DNA from 4 places in the Paenibacillus sp. J22FR5 genome. Region 1 is predicted to be linked to each of the others. Evidence: riboswitches for the same ligand, from Rfam matches in the RefSeq annotation. Region 1 holds a riboswitch; each other region holds the start of a gene.
The links. A riboswitch is a leader RNA that binds a small molecule or an ion and turns the genes downstream of it on or off. The one in region 1 is predicted to bind cyclic di-AMP.
Positions count from the first base shown of each region.

Region 1 (5,155 bases):
ATGATATAACGAGGTCGTCTGCAGCACATTATATTGTCTAGGTCCATCCACATTCACGATCGCGGCAATCGTGAAATCCCCAATTGGCGGGAGCACTTTCCCTACTGATTTGCCCGGCGCCAAAGGCTGGTTCGACAGCTGATACATGCCCACACTCAATTTTTGCCCCAAACAAGCATCTATCGCGATAACCACCACATTCGGTGGAATTTCCTGCAGTCGTATCGCCAAATTACTGGCATCACAAGGTGCCGCAAGCGTTCCAATCACATGAGAATAGCCTAACTCAGCAAGTTTGCTTCCAACAAGCGGTCCGAGAGAGTCTCCAGTTGAGCGATCCGTTCCGATACATACAAAAGCAAGACCCTTAGGCTCCAGCTGTGTGCTGAGCGCAATCTTCTTCAGCTCATGACCTAACAGCTCACCATTCACCTTTTTCCAAAACTGCTCGTGCAGCTCCATTGGTTCTTTCTCCATCTTTGCCTCCCTTTCAGACATGGTCACAATTCCCTTCACCTGATGAGTTCTATTCTTTCATATGGAGGTAAGCCATGTCCACTTCCCGCTCCCACGCGTTGCACACCAAATAAGCGTTACTCAACTGAGCAAAGCCTATTCACGCTGCCTGAAGGATCATCTGTATACCCAACTTGTTTTAGTGAACCCGATTCATCCTCACAACCCGATAGTAAAGCTGACCGCTGACCTCTTGCTCCACTTCCAGATAGCCTTCTGTGTGTACATAATCACCTAACATATAAGTGGAAGCATCAGCTGAGTCTGCATGCGTTAGAAAGAGCAGCGCTACCTTATCATCGCCAACTACAAATCCTACCTGTTCCTTCACCTGGAACTTCTCGAGAATTTTCCCGTGATGGGATCGAACAATATGATGAAACCGCCAAGCCCCATCCTCATTCACGATAAAATAAAGCACGCGATTCCGATGGTTATTACTAAACTCCCTCGTCACACCGATCATGCACACCTTCTCGCCGATGCGCAAATACTCATCAACCACATGCGATTTCAGTCGCAAACGCTGCACATTCCTATTGTGAATGTAGGATTCCATCTCATCGATGGAGCGCTGATCCTTCGGATCTTGCTTGGTCGCGTAGAATACTTCTCTGATAAAGGTATCCGTCTGTAGATGCCTTGCCCCTTTGAAATGATTATAAGTTTGAAAAAATTGTGCGATCACTTCCCGAATGTCTTCCGGAATAGCAGGTCCCGTTTCCACGCGATACATGCGATCTGTCCGACCTGACATTTTAAATTTATGAAACCAGCTTCTCCAGACACTGACTTGCATGTCGTACGTGTCACCTACTTTCTTCCAACCATTTCTTCATTATAGGCGATAATTCTCAAAAATTCGATAAAAATCGCATAATTTCGCACAAAAAAAGAGCATCAGCCCGCCACGCTTTCATGAGTGAAAGACATAACGAACGTATGCTCTTGAACATCTTGCTTTTACCTGATTAGGTTTTCACCTTAAAGTACGCGTTTTGCGCCTACATATCTAGAGCCCCAATAGGAGCTCGCGAGGCTATCGACCGCTACACCACCGGACGTTGTCGCGGAAATGAATTGATTATTTCCCATATAAATACCCACATGATTGACGATGTTTGAAGCAAAGAACACAAGATCTCCTGCCTTCAAATCCGTTACTCTCGCTCCCGCTGTATCATACATTTGCACGGAGGTACGGGGCAGCTCGATACCTTTGGCCTCGAATAAATAACGAACGAAACCAGAGCAATCGAAACCTTTGGGTGTTGTGCCTCCCCATTGATAAGGCGTTCCTTGAAAAGCTGTCGCAGCTTGAATAATTTGATCTGATACGGATGGCTGAACGACCTTTGGCGCTGGGGGTGCTGGGGGGGGCGCAATCCAAGCTGGATTATGGGTCTTACCGTCGACTTCCACGATGGCGATTTTATTCGCATCATTCCAAGCAATCTCAGATCCAAACGTCTCCGTTATAAAACGTAGAGGAACATATGTATTTCCCTTAAGCAACGTCGGACTGCTCTCTAATTCGACTGACTTACTGTTCACAATAGCTTTCTCTTCGTCCGTCGTCAGTTGAATCGCTTGATCCTTGTTCTGCAAAGTGACAGTGACTTCATCGCCTTGCTTCGCCCAGCCTACTTGATAGCCTAATTTCTCAGACAGCACCCGTAGTGGAACCTGAAGTGTACCTTCCGTATCAATAAACGGCTGTACTTCTGGAAATTGCACCAATTCATCATTAACCTGAACCTTTACTGAAGAGGTGACTGTCGATGCTTGTGCAGATGGAGCGGTAAACATGGGGATGGCTGCGCCTAGCAGAGCGCATGAACAAATAAAGCTTTTTGTAAAAAGTTTCAAAACGTTGTGCCTCCTTGAAGCCTCCGAGGTTAGTTGACGGGTTCGGGAAGAGGTTTTCCCTAGTGCACCCAATTAGCCTAAGACTAACTGAGTATTCATTCACCCCAAGTAAAGAAGTCCCCCGTACCGGAGCTTTGATGCTCCGAGATTCGGCATTTTTTGTCTATATTAGACTAGCATAGTTCGATTTAGTCTGACAACTTTTGCGCAATGGTAAGTGTTTCCTTTTATGTAGTTGCGCACAAACAGCTACTCGATATCGAGTAGCTGTTTGTGCACTATTTACTCAAACTGAACTTGCAGATTGTTTATACACCTCTGTAAACATGATGTTCTTGTATGGTTGAAACTCTTTTTCCGTCAACGGACTAGGAAAACTCATGATGTATAGAGGTAGCTTCTGTTGGCCCTCTCTGAGAGGAGGCTGCGCATAGGAGAATAGGTTCAAATGAAAACCGCAGCGCTTATAGAACTCAATCCTCCGCTTGGCATCTAGCGTATTCGGTGACTCTACTTCAAGCACAATTGGCGTCGTATCGCTGCTCATATAGGACGTCAGCATTTGTTTACCTATCCCTCCGCCCCGAATTGCAGCACTTACAGCAATATGTTCCACAAATCGAAACGAACTAAAGTTCCAACTTGCCAAAAAAACCAGCATGTTCCCAGCAGCGTCTCTATTCACATGAATGTTGTAGTTGGGATGCGATAACAGTGATCGTTGTCCTTCATAGGTCCTGATCTCCGTAGCAGGAAAAGCAGATTCCATCAGTTCGAATACTTCATCAAACGAATCCTCTAGCTCCATCTGTTGGCATCTCCTTTTAGCTATAGGGTACCCAACTATGCGGCAAATTATTGAGCTACATGAACCACTAGATCATCAAAATAAGCCTACCGGATTACCCGGTCAATCGAGATAGCTCGGAACGCTGCAATGCTGCTCCCACAAGCGCCACCGAAGGATTAAGAGATGGTTTATAGGACTCCAATCTGATCATTCGTACGGTTGAGGACCGAAGTGTACCTATTCATGGCAAGAAACGCTCTTGTATAATCGGACTTGTGAAAACTAAAGCGCTTTCAGTCCTGTGATGCACATCATACATGGGCTATCTCATTCAGGCAATTCCTTGCGCGAGAGTGAAAAGGAGGTGAACGGATAAGACCGATTGCCGTACATTCTTTCAGATGAGTTCGGTTAATTGAACAAGAAGTCATTACAACCGGTAAAGGAGATTGGGAAGATGAAGAACAAATTTCACCGCCAAAGAAAAATCTGGCTGGGACTGCTTTTAGCCATCGTCGTCATCGCGCAGATTGGTTACGTCCCTCCGCACGGAGGCGTGGTCAAAGCAGCGAATAATGGATTAGCGCAGAAGCCCTATATGGGCTGGAGCAGTTACAGTATGCAAGTATATGACGGCCCATCCGGCAATTGGATATCCGAAGCGAAAATCAAGCAAATGTCCGATGTGATGCATGAGAAGCTGCAGGCGCACGGCTATGATCGTATTAATATCGACGCAGGATGGAACGGCAGCATGGACGAATACGGAAGGCCTGTTCCGAGCACAACCCTATATCCGGGCGGATTCCAGAATCTTGTCGATTACGTACACGCCAATGGTCAGAAGATTGGCATCTATCTCATCCCAGGTGTATCTCCGGATGCGGTAACCCAAAATCTTCCGATTTTTGGAGCGCCAGGCTGCACAATCGGAGATATCGCTGTTAAGCCATACAAGTATGCGGATTACTGGAATATCGGTTACAAAATCGATTTCAGCAATCCATGTGCACAGAAATATATCGATTCGATCGCTGATCTAATCGCCTCATGGGGAATCGATTTCGTTAAGTTCGATAGTGTCACGCCGGGCTCCGGGCATAATGATGTGACGATCGACGCGCGTGACGACGTCAAGGCTTGGTCAGAAGCGCTCAGCAGGCACCATATTTGGTTTGAGCTGTCCTGGGCACTCGATCACAATTACGTGGACTACTGGAAAAAATACGCCAACGGTTGGCGTGTCGATTGGGATGTGGAATCCTATGATCGTGAGGTCGGCATGACACAGTGGGCAAATATTGCCCGCTTGTTCCCAGACGCAGCATTATGGTGGCGCGATGCCGGTCCGGGAGGTTGGAATGATTTCGACTCCCTAGATGTCGGCAACGGCTCGACCTCGGGACTTACAAAAGATGAAAGACAAACGGCTGCGACGCTGTGGGCGGCATCATCTGCTCAATTCTACACCGGCGACGATTTGTCCAATCTGGACGCGTATGGTCTTGAGTTATTAACGAACGATGAAGTTATTGCCGTCAACCAAGCCGGACGCCCGGTTCACCCGGTATCCACATCAACCAACCAACAGGTATGGTATGCCAATAACGGGGATGGGACTTATACGGTGGCCCTTTTCAATCTTGCTAATAAAGGTACATCAATTAACGTCAATTGGAGCGATATCGGTCTGAGCGGATCTGCTTCCGTTCGCGACCTATGGAGCCATAAAGATCTGGGTACATACGAAACCGGTTATGGGCAGGTTTATTTGGAACCGCATGCTTCCCGCCTATTCAAAGTGACAGCAAAGACCGGTACCTCGATTGTCAATGACGATGACACAGGGATGAGATATACAGGGACTTGGCTGCGCAACGGAGGTAAAGAACTGACGCGGGACGCTCAGGATCTGTCCATTGCGATTACCGATACTCCCTCAGCTCCCAGCAATCAGAATGATAGTAATAGCACAACACC
Region 1 covers NZ_JCAUAN010000016.1:131,592-136,746, forward strand. Annotated here, with positions in the region: gene yyaC (spore protease YyaC) at 1-477, opposite strand, end outside; gene AC58P7_RS20180 (hypothetical protein) at 656-1,315, opposite strand; gene AC58P7_RS20185 (C40 family peptidase) at 1,501-2,385, opposite strand; cyclic di-AMP (ydaO/yuaA leader) riboswitch at 2,389-2,550, opposite strand; gene AC58P7_RS20190 (GNAT family N-acetyltransferase) at 2,672-3,193, opposite strand; gene AC58P7_RS20195 (X2-like carbohydrate binding domain-containing protein) at 3,633-5,155, shown strand, end outside.

Region 2 (5,155 bases), on a different contig from region 1:
GCCGAGGATGTTTTTGAAGAAAGGCTGATTGGGATGCTTCCCCGATTTCAGTCGGTTTTGGATGCGGGATGTGGTCATGGGGAATTTACTTTGAAAATGTCAACATACACGAACCAAATTATCGGTTTTGATAATTCTAAGGAGCTCATGAGAATCGCACAGGATTTGCTTCGTTCCTGCCAAGCCCAGAACGTCGAATTTATTTATACGACAACGAAAGCTGAACTTCCTTTTGAGGACGAGCAGTTTGATTTGATTTATGACCGAAGAGGGCCGACCTCAATTATTAATCATAGTAGAGTGTTGAAATCGGGTGGTACGATATTTGGAATCCATGTGAATGTGGATGCTGTTAAAGAGCGGTTGGTGAGAAATGGCTTCCAAGACATCGTAATCGAAGAGTTTCAACAGGCTGTTACCTACTTCCCGACGAGGGAAGAATTCGCTATCTTTTTATCGGACGGGCCGGGGAGTCCGGATTTCACTAAAGCTGAGCATAAGCAAGAGTTAGAAGAACTATTTAGCGAAATTGCTTCGCAAGGAAGATTGGTAGGAGAATTGGGTTACAAAGAGCATAAGTACGTTTGGCAGGCCAGAAAACCATAATGAATGAGGGAAATTAGCGATATCGCTTGTTCAAAACCAATTAGAGGGCACGCCACAGTTGAAATATCTACTGCAGGGAGCCCTCTTTGTCTATTTCATAGCCATTATTCTACTTATAAAAAGACGACTTAAATGGCGTCAGCGCTGCAATGACCGCATCCCGAAAAACGTCACTCCGTGTAATTCGCCCATCGGTAAATAAACCATATGCGCCTTCTTTGTGATTACTCCCGACAGTGCTGCTCAGATCATCAATAATATGACGCAGCTCGGTTCCGCCTTGCTTTAATTTCTCTCCAATGTCATTCGGTATCGGGAAATAAAGTCCTTTGCCGACATAAATCTGCGTACCATTCCAAGCGGCACAAACGGAGAAGAGATACCACTGATTCGTGTGCACATGATCATAGGTAAGTCCGCCTTCAAGACCAAGTCCAATGTCTGCATCTGGCACTTCTTCAAGTACATGTTTCGCGCGATTGATTGCACCGATTATGGTTTCATCTTCCGTTAAAGGCTGATCGGACACACCAGAAGGGACGGAGTGACAGATCGGTTCTACCCCAGCAGCGCGGACAACTGCAGCTCGTTTCGCTTGATTGTGCGTGCCTAATGCAATTCTTAATTCTTTTTCCAACTTGTCTAACCACTCCTTGCAAACGTAATGCGAATTACTTGATGAACTAGCATTAGTATACCATGTTTTCATTGATTTCTAGAATGGAACCTAACGACCAGTAACGATTTCAAATAAATGTTAGTTTACATAAAACATTTCCAGTGTCAGTTGCGTCAAACATGTAGATGGAAATTACGTCGTACACTTGGAAAATGTTGAACTGGAGTGATGGACATGATCGTTGGAAAAAAATACATAATGACACTCGCGTGCGCTGCTAGTTTAATATCGATTTTCGTCTTACCAGTAGAAGCCAAAGACGGTCCATTCCGAGATGTCAAAGCTTCTTTCTGGGGCGCCGGGGCTGTGCAATGGGCCTATGACAATAAGGTGGCGGAAGGATTTCCGGACGGGACATTTGGGCCTGACCGGCCTGTTGAGCAATTAGAGTTTATCGCGATGCTTGTTCGTGCTTTTCAGCCAGCAGATGTAGAACCACCTGGTATAGGTGGTGATTGGTCAACACCTTATGTCAATTATGGATTGAAGAACAATTGGACATTAATATCGCAGAAGACGATAGAAGGCTACCAAGAGCCTGTATATGTGAACAGAGGGACGGCGACGTTATTACTTGCCAATGCAGCAGGTAAAAGCTATGACAACATGTACCAATCGATTGAATATATGATGCAGTTAGGTGTGTCGAATGGAAAAACGGAGATGAATTATAACGGTTTCATGCCCGAAGATCGTTTAACAAGAGCAGAGGCTGTGACCATGATCCAACGTTTTCGGAATAAAATAGAAACACTTCGCCCAACTCCTGACATCAACGTTGCTAGGAGCAATGATTTTGATCCTAGGACTGCCAAAGTAGGGGATCTCGTGGCAGGATGGCAAATTACTTCCATCGATAGCAAAACAAACGAGAACGGGGAATTGTTTTATGCAATTGTCGAATTTGATACGAGAGAAATAACGATAAGTGGTACGTATGATAACGTGCCTGAAGGCAGTGAATTTTTTGACGGTATCATGTTTACGCTCGACACGGATTCCGAGACGAAGATACCAAGAATCAAATCTGGTGGAACCAGAACAGGAGACGCGATCATTTTTCGTTCCCCAGAGGCAGAGAATGTATTCTCACCACAAGGCTCGCGGGGCAGCGCGACCATAGCGATCTCTGGATTTTCCATCCATTATTGGCCGAAAGATGATTATCGCGATAGCACTAGGTTTGTGAAAGCTATTGAAGTGAGTCCGAATAACTAGGGGGATTAGAAATGAGATTGTTGAATCAAGGTTTCGTATTGCTTATTGGTGCAATTCTACTTAGCTCATGCTCAGATGAGAAGTTTAGCGTTGACCAAGCTACAAAACAAGGAGATGTCATCAATATTCATGGACAAATAAGTAATTTAGACCGGTTCACCCAGTTCATGAAGGACGTGGAAGGGCATGTAGATAGTCAGATTCGGATAGCACAACTGACCATTGAAGGGGATCCGATTTATTATGAGCTGGATTACAAAAAAGGTAAGATCTCTTATACCTATGATAATTCAGAGGATAAATTTGGTGCGAAAAATATTATAAAAACCGTTTGCACTGGTATAATTTCAGAGAAAGTGGAGCGTGGTGTTGCTTATAAACTGGATGGTTGTAAAGATACAAAGATTGGGCAATCTTTTACGTTTGTGGTACCGGGTAATGGGGGATAGGAGCTTCAACTTTCTCATTCCATTTGTGCTAATTCATAATCAAACCAGGTTCGTATTTCTCCAGTTGACTCGTTCTCGATCGTATTGTTGCGATGCTTGATGAAATTGTTTCTTTTCTTATCCAGATAGCGAAGAATTGAGGGCTTAAGTAGTCAATACCAAATTGACTTTTATTGTTTGCGCTTTCAAGAATGAGCTGGAAAATTTTGAGTCATGTTTTCACTGATTTCGCATGATACAATCTTTAAGATCCGTATTGGATCAAACAACTTAGAAGGCCGAAGCTTCGTGTGAAGCACGGGGGACCCAATCTCTGGGGTGAAGCCGCTTTTTCGCGGCCGGGTGATTACTCTTTGATCCGAATCCGACAGCTAACCTCGCAGGCCGCAAAAAGGAGAGGTTTATTTTGAAACGTTACAAAAAGCTTATGGTTACTGGTGCACTTGGTTTGAGCATCCTTATGGGGACGAATGCGGCATTTGCTGCGACGGGTACTTATACGGTAGCAGGTAATGATACCATGTGGTTGATCTCGAAGAAATATGGCGTCAGTCTATCTTCGCTTATCAAGGCAAACCCTCAAGTTGCTAATCCGAACGTGATTTGGTCGGGCATGAAACTTAACATTCCAAGCAGCACGAGCTCTAACTCGGTTACCCAAACACCGGTTACGACTGCGCCATCGCAATCAGCTTTTGCAAGCCAAGTAGTTAGCTTAGTTAACCAAGAACGAACAAAAGCTGGACTGAAACCTTTAACCAGCAACAGCGCACTTACAGCAATGGCTTTGGATAAAGCGAAGGATATGTACAATAACGGTTATTTCGATCATACATCGCCAACCTACGGTTCTCCATTTGATATGATGCGCTCATATGGAATTAGTTATTCCTACGCGGGTGAAAACATTGCTAAGGGTCAACAAACGCCTGAAGCCGTCATGACCGCGTGGATGAACAGTTCAGGTCACCGTCAAAATATTTTAAGTCCCAATTTCACGCAGATTGGCGTTGCCTATTATAACGGTGAGTGGGTTCAGGAGTTTATTAGTTATTAATTTTTTTGAAAATATCGTAATCTAGTACCAGCAACCTAGTGTTGCTGGCTTTTTGCGTTTAAATAAACAAAGCAGGGATTTTTTGTGATTTATTGAATTCATAATTAGGAACGTTATTTATTAAATTGTTAGTTTGGAAATGGCCCTAATCCTATTAGAATTATAACAACAACGTAATAAAATAGTTCAACCAAGAGGTGCACCCCATGATTAAGGTTTCCACAGAAATTGAAATTGAAGCAACGATTGAAATTTGTTTTGATTTTGCAAGGAATATTGATATACATACTCAGACTGTATGGCCTCACACAAAGGAAAGAGCGATTGCCGGAACAACTACAGGTATGATAAGTGGAGGGGAAACGGTTACTTTTGAGGCGAGGCACTTCTTCATTAGACAAAGACACTCTTCACTCATATCGAATTACGTTCGACCCTATCAGTTTGTTGATGAGATGATACAGGGTACTTTCAAAAGTATGAGACACGAACATGAATTCATTGATTTAGGAAATAAAACTTTAATGAAGGATACTTTATATTTTGAGGCTCCACTTGGTTGGATAGGATGGATCGTAGAAAGAGTTGTCTTGAGAAACTATATGCTGCGTTTTTTGAATTATCGAAATGCACAATTAAAGATAGTTGCTGAAAGACTTAAATAGAAGGAGGAGCCAATATGAATAAAGTTGATGCTCGTTTGATTCACCATGATGAATTAAGTGAACTCTTAAAATTGTACAAGCACTTACATGAACATGATCCTGATCTCATTTTTGATAATAAACTTGAAGACTTATGGCATGAGATCATGAACGACAAATATATGAAAATTATTGTTGTAGAGAAAAATGGCGTGATTGTATCTTCAGTCGTGTTGACGATTATTAAAAATTTGACTAGAAATGCAAGACTTTATGGACTTATAGAGAATGTGGTAACGCATGAACAATATAGAAAAAATGGATATGCCAGAATGGCTTTGGATAAAGCAATTGAAATTGCTATGGACCATACCTGTTATAAGGTCATGCTCATGACAGGGTCAAAGCGTGAAGAGATACATAGTTTTTATGAGAAGAGCGGATTTAGCAAAGGTTTGAAAACAGGATTTATACGCAAATTAGAATGATTCAAACATACGAC
Region 2 covers NZ_JCAUAN010000015.1:1,264-6,418, forward strand. Annotated here, with positions in the region: gene AC58P7_RS18865 (class I SAM-dependent methyltransferase) at 1-606, shown strand, start outside; gene AC58P7_RS18870 (inosine/xanthosine triphosphatase) at 716-1,243, opposite strand; gene AC58P7_RS18875 (S-layer homology domain-containing protein) at 1,460-2,503, shown strand; gene AC58P7_RS18880 (DUF4362 domain-containing protein) at 2,515-2,952, shown strand; cyclic di-AMP (ydaO/yuaA leader) riboswitch at 3,219-3,353, shown strand; gene safA (SafA/ExsA family spore coat assembly protein) at 3,359-4,009, shown strand; gene AC58P7_RS18890 (SRPBCC family protein) at 4,216-4,674, shown strand; gene AC58P7_RS18895 (GNAT family N-acetyltransferase) at 4,689-5,141, shown strand.
Region 2: it holds a riboswitch for cyclic di-AMP, as region 1 does, so the genes downstream of both, safA (SafA/ExsA family spore coat assembly protein) here and AC58P7_RS20185 (C40 family peptidase) in region 1, are expected to answer to the same signal.

Region 3 (5,155 bases), on a different contig from region 1:
GCTTGCTCTTCCGCTTTCATCGCGTCAGCCTGCGCTTTGAGTCCTTCCAAAATTTCCGGACGCAACAGATCCTTAAGTAGCGCTGGTTTATCTTGCACGCTAGCAGGTGCTGGCGTCATTTTTGCTTTCTTTTTCACCATAATGGGGTCACCTCGTCAACATGTTCTCCCTATTATTGTACACGTCTATTGATGTAAATGATACGGTACCGTGGCAACAACGATATCCTTATCGGCTTGAAGCTTCGAGCGAATACGTGCCGCTGACTGATTATGGAGCAGACGGTGCCACCATTTTTTCGGCATGAACTGAGGCAGAATGACCATGATGGATTGCTTCTCAGATACATGCGTGTCAATCCGTTCAATGAATTCCACAAGCGGCTTCAGGATCGTTCTGTAACGTGATTTGAATACAACCAGTCGAACGCCTGGATCCCAGATCTGCCACTTCTCCTGCATCGCTTCCTCATCTTCATCGGAGAAGGAGACATAGAAGGCGATAACATTAGGTGAAAGTGACTTCGCGTAGTTCAGTGTGTGCTCTACAGCCCGATGAATCCCGGCCACAGGTACGATAATGACGGGTTCTTTGGTACATACACGGTCTTGCGTGATATCAATACGAAGCTGTTTGGCTACGTCATCGTAATGGTGACTGATTTTCGTTATTAACCAGAGTAGAATCGGTGTCACAATAATGACGATCCAAGCACCTTCGCTAAATTTGGTGATACAGAAAACAATTAGAACTGCAAGGGAGACAATGCCGCCTAGGCCGTTAATGATCAATTTGCCGATCCAGCCGGCTACACGTTCTTTCAACCATTTGCGAACCAAACCGCTCTGAGCCAATGTAAAAGATAGAAATACGCCAATCGCATAAAGTGGAATGAGTGCATCGGTCTTCCCTTTAAAACCAATCAAAAGCAGACTGGCCAATACGCCTAATGTAATGATGCCATAATGGTAGGAAAGACGGTCCCCGCGGTAAGAGAACATACGCGGGAAGTTTTTGTCTTGAGCCATGATCGACGCCAAGATGGGGAAGCCATTAAAGCTTGTATTGGCAGCAAGCACCAGAATAAGCATCGTCGCGATTTGAGTGGCATAGTACATCGCTCCACGGCCAAAAGCTTGCTCCGTCACCATCGATAGCACCGATGTATGCCCGTTAGGATCTGGGGCAATCCCATAGCCTAAGGCGATCAATGTTACACCACCGAACACGATGGCCAAAAGGACACCTAAAGAGAGAAGCGTACGTTTTGCATTTTTCACAGAAGGTGTTCGGAAATGCGGTACGGCATCGGAAATGGCTTCGATACCCGTTACAGCTGAACAACCGGATGAAAACGCCTTGAGAAGTACGAATAATGTTAATGAGTTCGTCGCTGAGCTAGGTACAAATTCTATAGCGTGCGTATTAAGTGAGCCCGTCATTAAATCGAAGACGCCCTTACCGACTAACAAAAGGATACAAAGGATGAAAAAGTAAGTTGGTATCGCGAATACGGTTCCAGATTCGGAAGTACCGCGTAAATTAAGCCAGACCATAATCCAAACCAGTAAAATAGTAAGTGGAACAATATAAGGTACGGCAGAAGGAAAGGCCGACGTAATGGCCTGCACACCCGCAGAGATCGAAACGGCCACGGTTAAGGTATAATCGATCAGCAATGAGACACCTGTAAGTCGTCCCCAAACCATCCCCAGATTCTCTTTCGTAACCATATAAGCGCCGCCGCCCATTGGGTAGGCTTCAATAACCTGTCTATAGCTCAACACGAGCAATAGAATCAACGCGATGATCGAAACCGCAATCGGCAGGGAGAACGCAAATGCAGCAATCCCAACGGTTGCGAGCTCTAGCAGAATTTGCTCCGTTCCATAGGCTACCGAGGATAGCGCATCGGAAGATAGAATAGGAAGGGCTTTCCAAACCTGCATTCTCTCCGACTCAAGCTCACTGGACTTTAGCGGCTTACCAAACACAATTTTTTTCAATGAATCACTTGTCATTTCGTGGTCGTTCCTCCAATTAAGGCTAATCTCAATTTCAACTTACACCTAAAAATTGACGCAAAAAAACACAAGGATTGACCTTGTGTTTGTAGACACATGTTCTCCTTTCTCACGATCGCTTACGAGGTTAGCTGCCGGGTTCGGGCCGCGAGAAATCTGCCCTAAAAGGTACTTGGTATCAGCACCATTATTCACCCCATGAAACTCGTGGTTCCCCCGCTTTTCTTAACAGAAAATTAAGCGAAATATTCAACTGTTCTAGTACGTGTTGAATACTACTCTCTTCTACGGACATAGTAAAGGAGAGAAAAAACGTAAAAAGCCCTTTTCCACCACCCGAATCCCCCAATAATTCGCTTACATTCAACTGATTCATTGATTATCTTCCATTCTCGTAGTGGTTCGAGGTATTTTGGGGAAATTGAAGAGTTGCATTCTTCAATCGTTGGTTAACTACTCAAACAATTCATTAGATGAAGGGAAATTTCATTCAGAACATCTCATTGAGGGCGGTGTAGTTCACCCAATCCGCGCGTGTTCCACCCATTTTATCAAAAAACTGCTGTGCCCGATGATTATCCGGCGCCGTAATCCAAGACATGTAAGCATAACCGTTTTCCTTGGAATAGCTCTGACACTGGCGGAATAGCTCTTCTTCCACTGCGGTCCCCCGAAATGGCTCAAGCAGGAAAAGGTCGTTCATGATCGTAATGGGATTAGCCTTCATCGTACTCCACGCAAAATACAGGGTCGCAAAGCCGATGAGTTCTCCCTCATTTTCGGCTACAAACTGAATACCGCCTTGTTTCTCAAGTAAGTTGCTAATCAGGCAGTGAATATTGGCTGTCTCTGGCCTAGGCTTCTTATAAAAGCCTACAATATAGGCATCCATAAGCTCTGTCAATGCCTCTAAATCTTTCATTTCTACGTTTCTTATCACATGTGACATTGTATTACACCTCGCTCTTTATGTATAATAATACATATTTAAGAATAAATATTCAATCTACAAATTATTTTAACAAAGGCCAATTCATTGACATACCCTACTCGCCATGCTAAACTGTAACGAAATATATTATAGTTATAGATCGGAAGGTGTACCCCATGTCAACCTCATCAACTGCTTCACCCCAAGGAACACCGTACGTTGAAGCAGAGATGCCTAGCCGTTTAAGAGAGACCCCTGTCTCCTGGTTGCTCTGTTTTACCATTGTACTTGTGATCATGAACACGATGATGTTCAATCTGGCCTTGCCCAAAATTTCAGTCCAATTCGAACTCAGCCCATCGACGGCATCGTGGATTGTCACTGGGTACTCTATTATTTTCGCCATTTCTTCGATCACGTACAGCCGCTTGTCCGACTTCGTGCCGATTCGCAGGCTCTATGTGGTTGCTCTGCTTTCGCTCGGCGGCGCCTCCCTCATCGGGCTGTTCACGAACAGCTTTGGGACGTTACTCCTAACTAGGCTGATTCAGGCCTCAGGCGCAGGTGCAATCCCATCGCTCGGCATCGTACTCGTAACACGCTACATTCCGTTGTCTCGCAGAGGCAGAGCCATGTCGCTCATTCTGTCCGCTGCTTCACTAGGTTTAGGGCTCGGTCCCGTTGCTGGCGGATCCATCGTTCAGTATTTGGGATGGCATTTCCTGTTCGTCATTACAGGCGTTACACTCCTGCTCATCCCCATATTTCTCTTCCTGCTTCCAAAAGAAAAAGCGGAAAGCGGCTCGTTCGATTTCATCGGCGCTCTGCTCCTCGGGATCGGGACCACTGGTTTGTTGCTCTTCCTTACGTCCAAAAGTATCATTGCCCTCCTCGCGGGCGTGATTGCACTAGCCTTGTTCACTCTACGCATCCGAAGAGCCGCTCAACCATTCGTGCTGCCTGCCCTCTTCGGCGACAGACCTTATATGGCGCTTAGCGCAATCGGCGTATTTTCGTATATGATCAGCTTCGGCTTCTTGTTTCTTGCGCCTCAGATGCTAGCCCGCGTATTCGGCTTAGCTCCGCTGACTTCGGGACTGCTGCTCTTCCCAGGTGCCCTGCTTGCGATGCTTGTGTCCAATCGTGTAGGCCGCATCATTGACCGCTACGGGAATACGGCGTTGCTTCGCTACGTGCCATGGTTGATGCTACTGTCTACCGTGCTTCTGGCCCTGACTGCCAGCTATTCTTATTACTGGATTGCCGCGCTCTACATCCTAGTGAGTATCAGCTTCACGACACTGTCCAGCGCTGTATCCAATGAATTGTCTCGGCAATTGACCAAAGAACGTGTCGGCTCCGGTATGGGCTTGTTCCAATTGCTGCAGTTTTTCAGCGGCGCATTCGCCGTTGCGCTCTCAGGTAGCGCGCTGGTCTGGCAGAAATCCTTGCCGCTTGAACGTGCTTTTGACAATCTGATCTGGGGCATGGCGGTTATCGCGCTCCTGACCATAGGCAGCTCGCTCCTATACAGGAGCTATTCAAAAAAACGCGAATCCGCGACAATGACGGATGCAAAAACAGCTGGAAAGGCAGTTGTTCGTACAAGAGTAACCGAATAATCATATAAAAAAAGCTGATTGAGATCAGGTCCTTCGGACCTCTCACTTCAGCTTTTTCGTCGTTACAAGACATCAATTCGGTACATGATAATTACGGGTTGTGGATTTCTGCTTCCAGATCATTTTCTTCCAAATGAGTGGAATGCCGCCGATGAGGTATAAATAACGGGCATCGATCATTTTTTTGATGAGGGAGGCAAAACGGCCTTTCACTTTCTTCACTTTGAGTAAACCAACGGCCTCCCCTCGACCTAAGGAGGCTACCGTACCTTTGAAATCATATACGAAAGGCTTCATTTCTTTGCCGCGAACAGTCTGGATGAGATTCCGAGCTGCATTATACCCCTGTTGGACGGCAATCTGCGCATTCGCGGGATAAGGCGTACCCTCTGGACTCGTGACAATCGAGCAATCACCCGTAATGAAAATATCCGGGAATTGATACGATCGCAAGCAGCTATCCACTTTAACGCGGCCACGCTGTACATCGAACCCAGCTTGCTGCAGCAAGGAATTACCGCGAATCCCCCCTGACCACACAATCGTACCTGCTCGAATGAACTCGCCATTCCCCAGAA
Region 3 covers NZ_JCAUAN010000010.1:184,551-189,705, reverse strand. Annotated here, with positions in the region: gene AC58P7_RS15920 (YqkE family protein) at 1-140, opposite strand, end outside; gene AC58P7_RS15915 (APC family permease) at 186-2,021, opposite strand; cyclic di-AMP (ydaO/yuaA leader) riboswitch at 2,126-2,277, opposite strand; gene AC58P7_RS15910 (GNAT family N-acetyltransferase) at 2,515-2,973, opposite strand; gene AC58P7_RS15905 (MFS transporter) at 3,132-4,577, shown strand; gene AC58P7_RS15900 (NAD(P)/FAD-dependent oxidoreductase) at 4,650-5,155, opposite strand, start outside.
Region 3: it holds a riboswitch for cyclic di-AMP, as region 1 does, so the genes downstream of both, AC58P7_RS15915 (APC family permease) here and AC58P7_RS20185 (C40 family peptidase) in region 1, are expected to answer to the same signal.

Region 4 (5,155 bases), on a different contig from region 1:
GCGAATAGGTTCGCTACTTTTAATAGAAGTAATAGAGCAAATATTAGCAGAAATGGCTGCGCATTGGTGCCTAGACAATGCTTATAAAGCGGTCGTAGTGTGATCCAAGCGAGAAATAACCAAACGCCTTGAAGTGACAAGCTGTACAGAAAGCTGCTTCGAAAATAAGCACCCATTTCATTCTCGATCCGCAATAGAAACATCCGATCGGCACTCCGAGTCAGGGTCCGAATGGGACTTGAGGTGAGAAGTGGAACGAGCAAGAGCAGGACGATCCATAAGTAGGGATAATCTGTCGGAAGACGCTGTAATGTTTTTGCATAATAATAGGAAGAAACGATGACAAGAAACAACAAGAAGCCGATAAAATTACTTCGAGCGGCATACTGCCAATAGCCCATGGATTCCTTCATATAATGTTGAAATCGCTGCTTCCATAATGCATGTGTGTTAAATGCGCGTATATTTTCCATTGGAGGGGTCATCGCAGTTCTCCTTGAACTAACCTATAGAAAATGTCGTCTAATGACGCCTGAGGAAGCGCTGTTTGTGCGCGTAATTCGACTAAATCTCCCTGGGCAACCATGTGACCTTTATGGAGGACGACAAAGTTATCGCAATATTTTTCAATCGTAGACAAAATGTGAGAGGAAATGAGGAATGATGCGCCTCTTTGCTTCATGTTGACCATTAATTCGAGCAAGGAACGTATGGCTAACGGATCGAGTCCGAGAAATGGCTCATCAATGATATATAAAGAGGGCTCGATCAAGAAGGCATTCATGATCATCACTTTTTGTTTCATCCCTTTGGATAAATGACTTGCGAAGCTATTCAGCTTGTCTTTCATTTGAAACTGCTCTAACAGGGACTGGGATCGGGCTTCGAAGTCCTCCTTGGAAATGCCATATGCCATGGCTGTTAACTCAAGGTGTTCACGAATGGTAAGCTCTTCGTATAACTCCGGACTTTCAGGTACATAGGCGTATGTCGCACGGTAGGGTAAAGGACTTTCTGCTAAAGTTAAGCCGTTAATGCGAATGGATCCTTTTTGCGGTTGTAGGAGCCCTAATATATTTTTGATAGTGGTACTTTTTCCTGCCCCATTGAGTCCAATTAACCCCATCATTTCACCTTGACGGATCGAGAAGGTAAGGTCATGGAGAACGGGTTTGTTGGGTAAGTATCCCCCGAATAAAGCGTTTACTTGTAAGATGGGACCCATCTCAATTGCCTCCCTAAATAGCAAATTATTGGTATTTATTGATCGAATACTTCCAGAATCATTATAAACAAATTTGCATTTTTAGCCTAGTTTTGGCCATTATATATCAAAAAAACGAGTATACGTACGTTAAACATAGACACATGTAGATATAAGTGGGTTATATATGGAAAATAATCGAAATTTAAGTGATTTAGCCCTTTTTAACGGGTGTTAATCCCTTTACAGGTTGAGATTAACAGCGTAATATACTTTTCATAATAACTTAATATCCAATTTGCCAATTTTCCATTCGCTGAGTTCCAAATGTGGAAACGGGGGAACCACTGCAAGCTTAATTTGCATTCAAATGCGGTTAAGTAAGCAGATTGAGTAACAGGGGTGAATCATGGACGTCAAACAAGCAGTTTGCGTCTACGTAGGGCGACTCTCACGTCCGAATCCGTCAGCTAACCTCGTAAGCGTAAGAGAGGTAACGATTGTCGTGCGTGCTATTTGTATTTCACTATGCAAACTAAGCCAGCGAGAAGAGTCCTCTTCTTGCTGGCTTTTTGTCCTCATACAGGGTTTTACACAGATCAGATGACATAAAATGACCCGGAATTCATAGGATGATGAATAGGTAAAAGGGGGGGACGACCAGATTCGGCTACGCAAGAATGCTGATGATGGCGAGCATGTTAAGTTAAACTAAAAACCTTAGTCGCGTCAAATTTAATCATGCTGTAACCTGGCGGCGAGGCTTTGAAGGAGGACCGAAGAAGTGGGCAGTATCTCAATTAGCGAGACCCATGTAAAACGATCATCCAGCATGTCCTTCGCATTGCGATGGAAGCATGAAAACTTGCGTTTGATTTTAAGCCTAGCTATAATCTCAATCGCAATGACTTTCATGTTTTTGGTGTTGTTGTACGGAACGGCTACCAAGAGCGTATCCGTGGTTGTGAATGGACAAGAAACTATTGTGCACACGAAGCAATGGGTCCTGCAACGCCTACTGGATGAACAAGCCATAACGATTGGTGAGCACGATGAAATTTCAGCTTCACTCACGACCAAGCTCAAGGGTGGAGACAAAATTGTTATCGAGCATGCCTCACCAATTCAATTGACTGCTGATGGAAAGACCACCACTGTTTACACAACTGCAAGAACGGTAGAAAGTGCATTGCAACGTTTAAATATTGCACTTGGGGAGAATGATCGCATTACTCCCGAACCGACGGCCGCTCTAACCACTGGCGATGAAATCAAAATCGTCCGTGTGAAAAAAGAGACGGAGGAAGTCTCTGAACCGATCGCATTCGAGACAGAGAAAAAGAATGACGCGTCTTTACTTAAAGGGAAAGAGCAAGTCGTCCAAGAAGGTAAAGAAGGCGTTCTGGTGAAGAAGAAAGAAAAGACTTTCGAGGACGGTGTTTTAGTCGCGGAAGCAGTTGTGGGTGAAGAAGTACAAACAGAAAGTGTTAAAAAAGTAGTATCGGTAGGCACGAAAAATCCGGTTGTTGTTCTCTCTTCCTCTTCACCGAGTGTCGATGAGGTTTCCAAAAACGGTGTGACCTTCGGCTACAAACAAATTCTCAAAAATGTGAAGCTAACCGCCTATTCAGCGGACGTGGAATCGACAGGTAAGACGGAAGGTTCTGCTGGCTATGGCAAAACCTACACAGGGACTACCGTGACTGAAGGGCGCACGATTGCGGTCGACCCGAAGGTGATTCCACTCGGATGGTGGGTGTACATTGAAGGTATCGGTTTCCGTCGTGCTGAAGATATTGGCAGCGGCGTGAAAGGCCAGATGATCGATGTGTATTATGAAGATCACAGTTATGCGAATAAATTCGGAACGAAACAAGGGTACACCGTGTATGTGGTTGGCCCTACTAAACCGTCTCAAAACTAACGTGTAAACGGTAGTTTTGGCGGGAACACTAGCTCATACACGTAGCTTGGCATATGCCTGCGCGAAAGAAGAGGAGACCCCTCTTCTTTTTCTGCGTACTGGGGAAGGAAAACGTAAATGATAAAAGAAATGATCGTTGTGGAAGGCAAGGACGATACAGCTGCCATCAGGCGGGCTGTGGAGGCGGACACGATTGAAACAGGCGGCTCCGCTATCGGACAAGCCGTACTCAAGCGGATCGCGCTGGCTCAGCAGCGCAGAGGCGTCATTATATTCACGGATCCAGATCACGCCGGTGAGCGGATTCGCAAGATTGTGGCAGCCAAGGTGCCTGGCTGCAAGCATGCCTTCATTACGCAGGAGCAAGCGGCGTATAAGGGCGACATCGGCGTCGAGAACGCGACGCCAGAGACGATCCGTCAGGCGCTTCAGAGCCTGCGGACAGAGTATGACGCGGCGGTTTCACAGCTGACGATGGAAGATCTGATCGCTGCCGGCCTCATCGTGCATCCGGATGCGGCGGCTCGCCGGCTCGTTGTAGGCAATGCGTTAGGCATTGGCTATTGCAATGGCAAGCAGTTTTATAAGCGCTGCGCGATGTTTCAGATTTCCCGAGAGGAATTCGAGGCAGCATTGGAGCATTTGAATTGAATCATGAGTACGAAAACCTATAGATAACGAGGTCTATTCTATGACGATATCCGGACAAGAAGTTATTGTAACCGCAGAAGATGTGGCAACACCAAGTAAAACGAAGCAGATTATTAAGAAAAACGGTCTCGTGCTGAAGAAAAGCTTAGGCCAGAACTTCCTAATTGATCAGAATATATTGAGCAAAATCGTCATGGCCGCTGAGCTCGGGCCAACGAAGGCTGCGCTGGAGATCGGCCCTGGCATCGGCGCGCTCACACAGCAGCTGGCCAAGCTCGCTGGCCGCGTGCTGGCCGTCGAGATCGATCAGCGTCTGCTGCCCATTCTGGGCGAGACGCTGGCACCCTACCCCCATGCCACTGTCGTTCATGGGGATATCTTGAAGACGAACCTGCCGGAGCTGTTTCGGCAGCATTTCGAGGGCATGGAAGGCGTCAGTGTTGTCGCCAACTTGCCTTACTACATCACGACGCCGATCATTATGAAGCTTCTTGAGGAGAAGCTTCCCTTGGAGAATATCGTCGTGATGATTCAAAAAGAGGTGGCCGACCGCATGGCGGCTCGTCCAGGCACCAAGGATTACGGCAGCCTTAGCATTGCCGTGCAGTTCTACTGCGAGCCGGAGCTCGTCACCATCGTGCCTCGCACCGTCTTCGTGCCGCAGCCGAACGTCGATTCCGCTGTCATCCGACTGCGTGTGCGTCAAGCGCCGCCAGTCGAAGTGGCGGACGTGGACTTCTTCTTCGCTGTCGTTCAGGCATCCTTCGTGCAGCGTCGTAAAACCTTGTACAACAACCTCGCGGCTCGGTTCTTTACCAAAGAAAACAAACCTGAGCTGGAAGCTTTGCTGCACAGCATTCAGATCGAGCCTTCCCGACGCGGTGAAACGCTTAGTATGGAGGAGTTCGCACGCTTGTCAACGGCTCTTCGTGCGCACGGCTGCAAATAACCCGCACCAAATGCCTAGTCTCGCCATAGGATACCCCTAGGAGGGGATTTGTGCGATGAGGCAAGGAGACTTTGTAACCCGTATTTCCTATGGCGGAGACGTCGTGTTTAAAATTGAGCGGATTGAGCATCTCAAAGCCATTCTGAGAGGTGTCGATTTCCGCCTGCTAGCAGATGCGCCGCTCACGGACCTGACGAAAACGAATAGGGCGGAGACCTTAGATCATCCACGGTCAAGCTCGCCTGAGTTTCGTGAGTCGCTGCGTCGGCTAGCGGTGTCCCAAGTGCAGTTGCAGGAAAAGAATCAGCTAGCTATCAACCTTAAACAAAAGCCTCAAACAAATAATAATAGCTATTTTGAAGTGCCTGGGAGGGTGCTTCATCTGGATGGCGATCCAAGCTATCTACGGAAAAGTATGCAGTTATAC
Region 4 covers NZ_JCAUAN010000034.1:49,188-54,342, reverse strand. Annotated here, with positions in the region: gene AC58P7_RS28320 (ABC transporter permease) at 1-485, opposite strand, end outside; gene AC58P7_RS28315 (ABC transporter ATP-binding protein) at 482-1,225, opposite strand; cyclic di-AMP (ydaO/yuaA leader) riboswitch at 1,509-1,704, shown strand; gene AC58P7_RS28310 (resuscitation-promoting factor) at 1,989-3,128, shown strand; gene rnmV (ribonuclease M5) at 3,246-3,779, shown strand; gene rsmA (16S rRNA (adenine(1518)-N(6)/adenine(1519)-N(6))-dimethyltransferase RsmA) at 3,820-4,728, shown strand; gene yabG (sporulation peptidase YabG) at 4,784-5,155, shown strand, end outside.
Region 4: it holds a riboswitch for cyclic di-AMP, as region 1 does, so the genes downstream of both, AC58P7_RS28310 (resuscitation-promoting factor) here and AC58P7_RS20185 (C40 family peptidase) in region 1, are expected to answer to the same signal.